4 regions of the Embleya sp. NPDC001921 genome follow, and region 2 is predicted to be linked to each of the others. Evidence: riboswitches for the same ligand, from Rfam matches in the RefSeq annotation. Region 2 holds a riboswitch; each other region holds the start of a gene.
What was found. A riboswitch is a leader RNA that binds a small molecule or an ion and turns the genes downstream of it on or off. The one in region 2 is predicted to bind cobalamin.
Positions count from the first base shown of each region.

Region 1: it holds a riboswitch for cobalamin, as region 2 does, so the genes downstream of both, ACWCPW_RS06305 (cob(I)yrinic acid a,c-diamide adenosyltransferase) here and metE (5-methyltetrahydropteroyltriglutamate--homocysteine S-methyltransferase) in region 2, are expected to answer to the same signal.
Region 3: it holds a riboswitch for cobalamin, as region 2 does, so the genes downstream of both, ACWCPW_RS12070 (CoA-acylating methylmalonate-semialdehyde dehydrogenase) here and metE (5-methyltetrahydropteroyltriglutamate--homocysteine S-methyltransferase) in region 2, are expected to answer to the same signal.
Region 4: it holds a riboswitch for cobalamin, as region 2 does, so the genes downstream of both, ACWCPW_RS28690 (energy-coupling factor ABC transporter permease) here and metE (5-methyltetrahydropteroyltriglutamate--homocysteine S-methyltransferase) in region 2, are expected to answer to the same signal.

Region 1 is NZ_JBSFEO010000004.1:218,288-220,478, forward strand. Features, by position in the region: gene ACWCPW_RS06300 (Ig-like domain-containing protein) at 1-615, opposite strand, end outside; cobalamin riboswitch at 951-1,076, shown strand; gene ACWCPW_RS06305 (cob(I)yrinic acid a,c-diamide adenosyltransferase) at 1,135-1,728, shown strand; gene ACWCPW_RS06310 ((2Fe-2S)-binding protein) at 1,704-2,191, shown strand, end outside.
Region 2 is NZ_JBSFEO010000003.1:175,486-177,676, reverse strand. Features, by position in the region: gene metE (5-methyltetrahydropteroyltriglutamate--homocysteine S-methyltransferase) at 1-856, opposite strand, end outside; cobalamin riboswitch at 1,013-1,233, opposite strand; gene ACWCPW_RS04235 (flagellar hook-length control protein FliK) at 1,454-1,987, opposite strand.
Region 3 is NZ_JBSFEO010000008.1:148,874-151,064, reverse strand. Features, by position in the region: gene ACWCPW_RS12080 (DUF1330 domain-containing protein) at 1-293, opposite strand, end outside; gene ACWCPW_RS12075 (hypothetical protein) at 370-561, opposite strand; cobalamin riboswitch at 777-946, shown strand; gene ACWCPW_RS12070 (CoA-acylating methylmalonate-semialdehyde dehydrogenase) at 1,149-2,191, shown strand, end outside.
Region 4 is NZ_JBSFEO010000027.1:80,843-83,033, forward strand. Features, by position in the region: gene ACWCPW_RS28685 (RDD family protein) at 1-479, shown strand, start outside; cobalamin riboswitch at 704-911, shown strand; gene ACWCPW_RS28690 (energy-coupling factor ABC transporter permease) at 940-1,653, shown strand; gene ACWCPW_RS28695 (energy-coupling factor ABC transporter substrate-binding protein) at 1,650-2,045, shown strand; gene cbiQ (cobalt ECF transporter T component CbiQ) at 2,050-2,191, shown strand, end outside.

The DNA of each region.
Region 1 (2,191 bases), on a different contig from region 2:
CGGGCCGGCCGCCACGTCGACGCGTACGCTCGCGGTGGCCTCGCGGCCGAGCCGGTCGACGATCGTGTAGCGAAAACTGTCGCGTCCGGTGAAGCCCGGCCCCGGCGTATAGCGGAGCACCGAATCCGGCTCGCCCCGCTCGTCCGGCTGGAGCACCAGGCCGTGTTCGGGATTGGTGTACGACAGCACGACCAGCCCTTCGCCGGAGTCGCCGGCCAGGACCGGGACGTCCACCGACTCCCCGGCGCGCGTGCCCACCCGATCGGCGACGGCACGCGGGACGGGCGGCAGGATCGCCTCGGGCTCGCCCCTCGGCCGGAACCGGTGGCCGGACCCGACAGGGCGCCCGGCGCCGGCGTCCAGCAGCGCGGCGGATGGGGTGGGGCCTCCCGTTCCCGCGCCGAGGGGTTCGGCGGATGGGGTGTCGTGTCCCGACCCGCCGCCGAAGACCGCCGCGGATGGGGTCGGTCGCGTCGAGCCCGCATCGAAGTGCCGGACGGAGGCGGCGAGATGCCTTCCTTCGGCGCCGAACCACCTCGCGCAGGCGGCGGGATGCCCCGACCCGGCTGCGAACAGCGAGACGCAACAACCCAGGAGCACGCCCGCTCGACGCACCCGACCCACCCGACGCGTCGGACCGGCTGGTTCAGGTGTTCCGGACACCGTGGACACGCATACCTCCGGCACTGATTTCCCGGCACGGCCGGATCTCGGATCGACTCACCGGCACCCTCCGGTGCCCGCCGACACCCTTCGGCGCCGATACCGGCCGGAGCCGACGCCGGCCGAGGGAGCCGCTCTCGGAATCCGATCCTGGGCTTCGCCCGCGCCGGTCCGGGGCTCGGCACGCGGACCGGCGGCAAGCTTCACCCGCACGCGTGGCCCGGATCCGACGGTGGACCGGGCCCGTCGCGCGTGTCATGGTGGGAGGCGCAAGGCGACGGCGGTACGAGGAAGCCGGTGTGAATCCGGCGCGGTCCCGCCACTGTGATCGGGGAGCGACTCCCGAACCGGCCACGGCCCCGAGACGGGGTCGGAAGGCCGGGAGGAGCGATGATCCGAGAGCCAGGAGACTCACGTCGTCGCCACCTCACCCACCGGGGCGGATTTCCCCGAGAGAGGCCGGTGCCGACCATGTCCTTGGTTTTGAGCCGGATCCACACCCGTACCGGCGATGCCGGCACGACCGCGCTGGGCGACAACTCCCGGACGCGCAAGACCGATCCGAGGTTGGCGGCGTACGCCGACACGGACGAGACCAACGCGGCGATCGGGGTCGTGCTCGCGCTCGGCGACCCGGAACCGCGGACGCGCGCGGTGTTGGCGCAACTGCAACACGACCTGTTCGACGTCGGCGCGGACCTGTGCGCGCCGATCGCCGAGGGGGACACCCGGCTGCGGATCACCGAGGCGGACGTGGCCCGGCTGGAGGAGCACTGCGACGCGTTCAACGCGGAACTCGCCACGCTGCGTTCGTTCGTACTGCCCGGCGGCAGCCCGGCCGCGGCCCTGCTGCACGTGGCCCGCACCTCGGCCCGCCGCGCCGAGCGCTCGACCTGGGCGCTGATCGAGGCGGACGAGCGGGCGGCCGCGGACGGGCCCGCGACCGTCAACCCGCTCACCGCGCGCTACCTCAACCGGTTGTCCGACCTGCTGTTCGTCCTCGCCCGGCGGGCCGACGCCGGCGGTGCGGGTGATGTGCTGTGGCGTCCGGGCGACAGCCGCTGACCGGCGCGCGGTCGCGGTTCGACGTCGGCGGGCCATTGCGCCGGCTCGCCGACGTGGGGCCCTACTTCGAGCTGCGGACCGGGCCGATCACCGACGACGCGGGCTTTCGGCCGTTGGCCGAGTTGTACGACCCGGCCACGCCCGCCGCTTTGGCGGCCCGGGTGGAGCACGTACGGGGCCGGCTGCGGACCGAGGAACCGCGTGTCGCCGCGTCGATCCTGTATCTGGGCGTGGCCTCGCGGCTGTGGTCGGTGGCACTGGGTGCGGCGGTGCTCGGCCGGGTGGTGCCCGACCTGGATCCGGCCCGGACGTACTGGCGCTTCCCGGACACCGGGCCGGTCGAGGTGTGGGCGCCCGATCCGGCGCCGGTGCCGGTGCCGGACGACCGCTCGGGGATCGCGCGGCTGCACGACGCGGTGCTGCTTCGGCATCTGGTGCCGCTCGCCGGGGCGACTCGCGCGGT
Region 2 (2,191 bases):
GGGCGTCCAGGTTGGCGAACGCGGCTCCGGTGAAGTCGAGGGCGAGCCCTTCGATCGGCGCCTTGGCCAGGATCGGCAACGCCTCGCCGAGACGGTCGAAGTACGAGGCGACCAGCAGCCTGGGCCGGTCGGTGAGCGCGCCGAGGTCGCGGTAGGCACGTGCGATGGCGTTGAGTTCGGCGAAGCTGCGGTCCTGGACCAGCGCGGGTTCGTCCAGTTGCACCCACTCGGCACCGGCCGCGCGCAGATCGGCGAGCACCTCGGCGTACACCGGCAACAGTCGGTCCAACAGGGTCAGCGGCTGGAAGTCGGCCGCGACCCCGGGCGCGGGCTTGGCGAGCAGGAGGTAGGTGATCGGGCCGACCAGTACGGGACGCGCGGTCAGGCCCTGTGCGACGGCCTCCTCGAACTCGGCGACCTGCTTGACGGAGTTCGCGGAGAACACGGTGTCGGGGCCGAGTTCGGGGACCAGGTAGTGGTAGTTCGTGTCGAACCACTTGGTCATCTCCAGCGGCGCCACCTCCTGGGTGCCGCGGGCCATCGCGAAGTAGCCGTCCAGGGCGTCGACTTCGACGGCCGCACGGTGGCGGGGCGGGATCGCGCCGACCATCACGGTGGTGTCCAGGACGTGGTCGTACAGCGAGAAGTCGCCGGTGGGCACCTCGTGCACGCCGGCATCGGCGAGCCGACCGCGGTTGGCGCGGCGCAGTTCGGCGGCGGTGTCGCGAAGCCCGTCGGCGGTGACCCGACCGGCCCAGTAGCCCTCGATGGCCTTCTTCAACTCCCGGCGCGGGCCCTGTCGGGGGTAGCCGTACACGGTGGCGCGGGTTGCCGCGGCTGCGGACTTGGTGGTCACGGAACTCTCCTTCGCGAGTTGTCTCCGGAATCCCGGGACGGATCGAGGGCGCGAAGGGTTGGCAAGCCGCGGGGCCGTTTCGGCGCTGTCGCGCACGTGTGCCACCGGGTTGTCCGCCGACCCGCCCACGAGGTCACCGAGATCACCGCGCGCCTCATCGGCGCACGGGCAGTGGCAGGTCTTCGGACTCGTGGGCGCGTCCACCGAAAGGGCGGACTCCTACTGGCCGTCGCTTCCCGGGCCCGATTCGGGCCCAGTGCTGTTGACGGCGGTCGTTCCCACTCACCGCTGCGGGGCAGTCCCGGATTCACACCGGGTTCCCTCTTGCGACGCGCCTGCCTGGCGGGCAGGGCGAACCGACTGCGTCCGTCAGCTTAGCCGGCGACGGGCGGCTCCGGGACGCGAGTCCACTCGGTGGACGGTGAAAGGACGTACGCGAGACGCGGATGCCGGCGCCTGCGCCGATCGGGCAGGCGTGCGCGGTCCGTTCGCGGCGTTCGTCCCGACCGGGTCAAGCGCGGCGGCGGTGACCCGGCGGAACGAGCATGGTTGCGGAGCCGAGGACGGGATCGCTTCGGATCCGACGTCGGGCCGGCGCTACGGGCGGGTGGGGGCCACGCGCGGGGGCGGGTTGGTGGTGGAGGTCTTGTCCTTGGAGAAGGACCAGCCCTCGAAGCTGCCCAGCGGGGGCTTGCGGTTGGTCGCGCCCCACGAGCTGTAGGTCCAGGTGCCGTTGTTCGGCGCGTGCCAGTACGACCAATACGCGGACGCCGGCGGGGTGTTGACGCAGGGCTCGGTGTCCGTGCCGGGCTTGCCCTCGATCCGGCAGATGAATGCCTCGCCCCACCGGTTCGTGCCCTGGATCCGGAAGCCGGCGTTCTTGAGCGCGGCCAGACCGGTGGCCTGATCGCCGGGCGCGCAGCGGGTGAGCGTGGCGCCGCCGAGTTCCTGGAAGTCGACGATCACGGTCACCCCGTTGGCGTCCGGGCAGACGCCGGCGGAGCCCTTGGTGGGGTCGATGGCGTAGGCGGCGGGTGCGCTCACGGTGATCTGGGCGGTAGCGGGCAGCAGGAGCAGGGCGAGTGCCCCGACCAACCGGCCTATTCGAGCCTTGTTCCCCACAGATTTCACGTGCGGATTCCCTTCGTGCGACGGGCGTCGGCACGAGCGGCGGAACCGATGCCGACCGGGCCGAGCGATGTTCCTCACAGGACCGCCGACCCCCGGCATCGCGCCGACGGGACACCGCCGGACGTGAAATCCGGGCTTCAGCGTGCAGTCCACGACCGCTGGAGCCTTCATCTCGTTCGAACCCAGGCATTCCGACTCGCGGCG
Region 3 (2,191 bases), on a different contig from region 2:
CCCTCGGGCACGCCCTCGATCAGGATGATGTCGCCCTCGATGTGCCGCGAGCGCAGCGGCGCGATCATCCGGTACGCGGGCGAATCCCACCAGGCCCGCGCCTCGGCGATCCCGGGAAAGCCGATCATCACGACGTTCCCGACCCAACCCCCCTCCAATACCTCGTGCTGCGTGACGTGCACGAGGTAGCGGCCGCCGTACGGCGCGAAGGTGCCGGGGAGTTGCTCGATGTAGTCGGCGATCTCGGGGTGCGGGGCGGCGTCCCGCAGGTTGGCGATGACGTACGCGGGCATGTCTTAACCTCTCGGTCGATCGGGTCCACCGGACGAATTGGCGTTGCCTCGGGTCCGCTGCCGGGCCGACGGGTCGTCAGGCGGCCCGGGCGGCATGGGCGTTCGGGTTCAGGGCGACGCGGACCCGGGAAGGGGAGAGCACCGCCCGGACCCGCGGTATGCGGGCACGCGTCGACCGGTTCCGGGCCGCGGCGGCCGGCGCGTCACAGGCCTTCCAGCCGGCCGGGTAGTTCTCGACGGCAGCGGTGTAGTCGATGGCGCCGCTCATGGCGTCCGTCCTTCCCGGGTCGATCCGCCGGGCGTACCCGACGGGTTCCAGTGCTTTGACCTGCGCGGTTCCTGTCGTGCTTTCCGCAGGTCAAAACGTTACGGACGAACAACCGACCCGGAATCAGTCACGCATCAGTACTCGGACGAAGGTGGTCACCCACGCGATCAAGCCCGATCACCGCTGGACTTAGTAGGACGTCCGACTATATCGTCTTGAACTACAAGGTCCGCGGTGCAGGGAAGTCGGTGTGAATCCGGCACGGTCCCGCCACTGTGACCGGGGAGTGCGCTGCCGAGGCACCACGCCACTGGCGAAAGCCGGGAAGGCGGGCGGCGTATGTCGATCCGGAAGTCAGGATACCGGCCGCGGGTATATCCGTGTTGTCCACGAGGATGGAGCAAACACGCATGACGCCGGTCTGCGCACTCGCCCCGGACGATCTTGCGAACGTCGAGGTCGTCGGGCTCGCCTGACCACCCGCACGTGCCACCCGACCTCGGCAACCCCGCGCCCCGAAGCGGCGGTTGCCGTGGTCGGGTCATTGCCCCGCCTCCGGACCGCACCTGACGAGAGACAGGTCGTTCATGGTCCGCGAGCTTTCCCACTTCATCGGCGGCAGGCACGTCCACGGCGCGTCCGGCGCGTTCGGCGACGTGTACGACCCCAACACCGGACGCGTGCAGGCGCGCGTTCCGCTGGCCGACCGTGCCGACACGCTGGCGGCGATCGCCGATGCCGAGCAGGCACAACCGGCGTGGGCCGCCTGGAACCCCCAAAAGCGCGCCCGGGTGTTGTCCCGATTCCTGCAACTGGTCGAGCCCGAACGCGATTCGCTGGCCGAGCTGCTGTCGGCCGAGCACGGCAAGACCATCGCCGACGCCCACGGCGACCTGCAACGCGGCCTGGAGGTGGTGGAGTTCGCCGTCGGTATCCCGCACCTGCTCAAGGGCGAGTTCACCGACAACGCGGGTACCGGTATCGACGTGCACTCGCTGCGCCAGCCGCTCGGTGTGGTCGCCGGCATCACCCCGTTCAACTTCCCCGCGATGATCCCGCTGTGGAAGATCGCCCCCGCCATCGCGTGCGGCAACGCGTTCGTCCTCAAGCCGTCCGAGCGCGACCCTTCGGTGCCGCTGCGCCTGGCCGAGCTCTTCCTCGAGGCGGGGCTGCCGCCGGGTGTGCTGAACGTGGTCAACGGCGGCAAGGAGTCGGTCGACACGCTGCTGGAGGACCCGCGCGTCCAGGCGCTGGGCTTCGTCGGCTCGACCGCGATCGCCGAGTACGTGTACACCTCGGCCACCGCGCGCGGCAAGCGTGCCCAGTGCTTCGGCGGCGCCAAGAACCATCTGATCGTGATGCCGGACGCGGACCTCGACCAGGTCGTCGAAGCCCTGATCGGCGCCGGATACGGTTCCGCGGGCGAGCGCTGCATGGCGATCTCCGTGGCGGTTCCGGTCGGCGCGGAGACCGCGGACGCGCTGGTGGCCAAGCTCGTCGAGCGCATCGCCACGCTGCGGGTGGGCCCCTCCCACGACCGCGACGCCGACTTCGGCCCGTTGGTGGGTCGGGACGCGCTCGCTCGGGTCCACGACTACCTGGACATCGGCGTGCGAGAGGGCGCGAAGCT
Region 4 (2,191 bases), on a different contig from region 2:
TGTGGCCGCCCGAGGTCGCGAGCCCCGTCGACCCCTCGGTGTTGTGGCGCCGGGTCGGCCAGTTCGTGGTGGACGTGCTCGCGTCCGCGCTGTTGCCCGGCGCCGCGATGTTCCTGTTCGTCCTGTTGCCCACACATCCCGACGGCTCGATCCGCAGCGGCCCGCTGACCGCGGCGATCACCGTCGGTGTGCTGACGGTCGCGCTGGCGATCCTGTTCTGGTACTGGGTGTTGCGACCCGCCGAGCACGACGGGCGCACATGGGGCATGCAGATGTTCGGCATCCGGGTCGTGGACGTGTCCGGCGGGCGGGCGGGACGACGTCAGCTCGGGATCCGCTGGCTGCTGCTGTGCGTCGACGCGTTCGCGCTCGGCGCGGTCGGCCTGGCCGCGGTGCTCACCAGCGAGCGGCGCCAGCGGGTCGGCGACCGGGTCGCGGGCACCGTGGTGATCCGGGGCCGAGGACCCGGCCTGCACTGAGCACCGCGCGGCGCGGCTCGACGCCGCACCGAGCCACCGCCGCGCCGCCCCACATCGCGCCGCCCCACACCGCCCTGCGCCGCATCGCGCCGCGCCGTCCCGCACCAAGCCGCACCTGTCGACGATCACGCTCCGGAATGCGGCAATTGCTCGACCGCTCCGCCCGCATTGTGGTCTTGCGCACGGTTTGCAAAAGCCATCTTGTCGCCATGTCCATCCGACCACTAGTGTCGGCTCGCCGTGGTGCTCGGGAAGCCGGTTCGATGCCGGCGCGGCCCTCGCCACTGTGATCGGGAAGTTCTCCTCCACCCCGCGGAAACGTTGATTCGTCGCCGCGGGAAGCCACTGGGACCGCTCGCGCGGCCCCGGGAAGGCGGAGACGTGAACGTACGACCCGTCAGCCAGGAGACCGGCCACGGCGATCGTCCGTCCACGAGGTGTTGGAGAGGGACCCTTCCTCATGCATATCGCAGAGGGCTATCTGCCCTGGGAACACGCAGCCGCCTGGGGCGTCGCGTCGGCCCCGTTCGTCGTCCACGGCGCCCGCGCGCTCACCCGCGAGGTCCGCGACAAACCCGAGAACACCCTGCTGCTCGGCGCGTCCGGCGCGTTCTCGTTCGTACTGTCCGCGCTGAAGATCCCTTCCGTCACCGGAAGTTGCTCGCATCCCACCGGCACCGGCCTGGGCGCGATCCTGTTCCGGCCGCCGATCATGGCCGTACTGGGCACGATCACCCTGCTCTTCCAGGCGCTGCTGCTCGCGCACGGCGGGCTGACCACACTCGGCGCGAACGTGTTCTCCATGGCGATCGTCGGCCCGTGGGCCGGCTACGGCGCGTATCGGCTGGCCCGTTCGCTCCTGGACGGACGCGGCGGCACCACACCGCTGGATGTCGCGGTGTTCGTGGGCGCGTTCGTCGCGGACCTGAGCACGTACTGCGTCACCAGCGTGCAGTTGGCCCTGGCCTTCCCCGACCCGGACAGCGGATTCGCGGGCGCGTTGGCCAAGTTCGGCGGCATCTTCTCCCTCACCCAGATCCCGTTGGCGATCAGCGAGGGTCTGCTGACCGTCCTGGTCGTGCGCTTGCTGCGGCAGTCCAGCCGAGGCGATCTGGTCCGGCTCGGTGTGGTCACGGACGCGCGGATCGCGCGCGAGGAGGAGAAGTCCAAGTGAAGCGCTCCACGAAGATCAACCTGCTGATCGTGCTGGCCGTGGTGCTGCTCGCGGTGCTGCCCGTGGTGTTCGGCATGGGCGACCACAAGGACGAGCCGTTCACGGGCGCCGACACCCAGGCGGAGACCGCGATCACCGAGAACGACCCGGATTACGAGCCGTGGTTCAGCCCGCTGTACGAACCGCCGTCCGGAGAGATCGAGTCCGGCCTGTTCGCGTTGCAGGCCGCCCTCGGCGCGGGCGTGGTCGGCTACATGTTCGGGGTCAAGCGCACCCGCCGCCGGCTCGCGCCGGATGCATCGGACACGCCCGACGAACCGACCACCGCTTCGGCGCGTGCCGCCGAGGCGACACCGCCGGACCAGACACCGGCATCGGTCCCGGGCCACTGATCCCGTGCTGCCGATCGACGCGGCGGCGCACGCGAGTTCGTGGCGTCGCCGCCATCCGGCCGACAAAGCCGTGCTCTCCTTCGGGCTGCTCGGGTGCGCGGTGGCACTGCCGCCGTGGCCCGGCGCGGTCCTGGTCGCGGCGACCG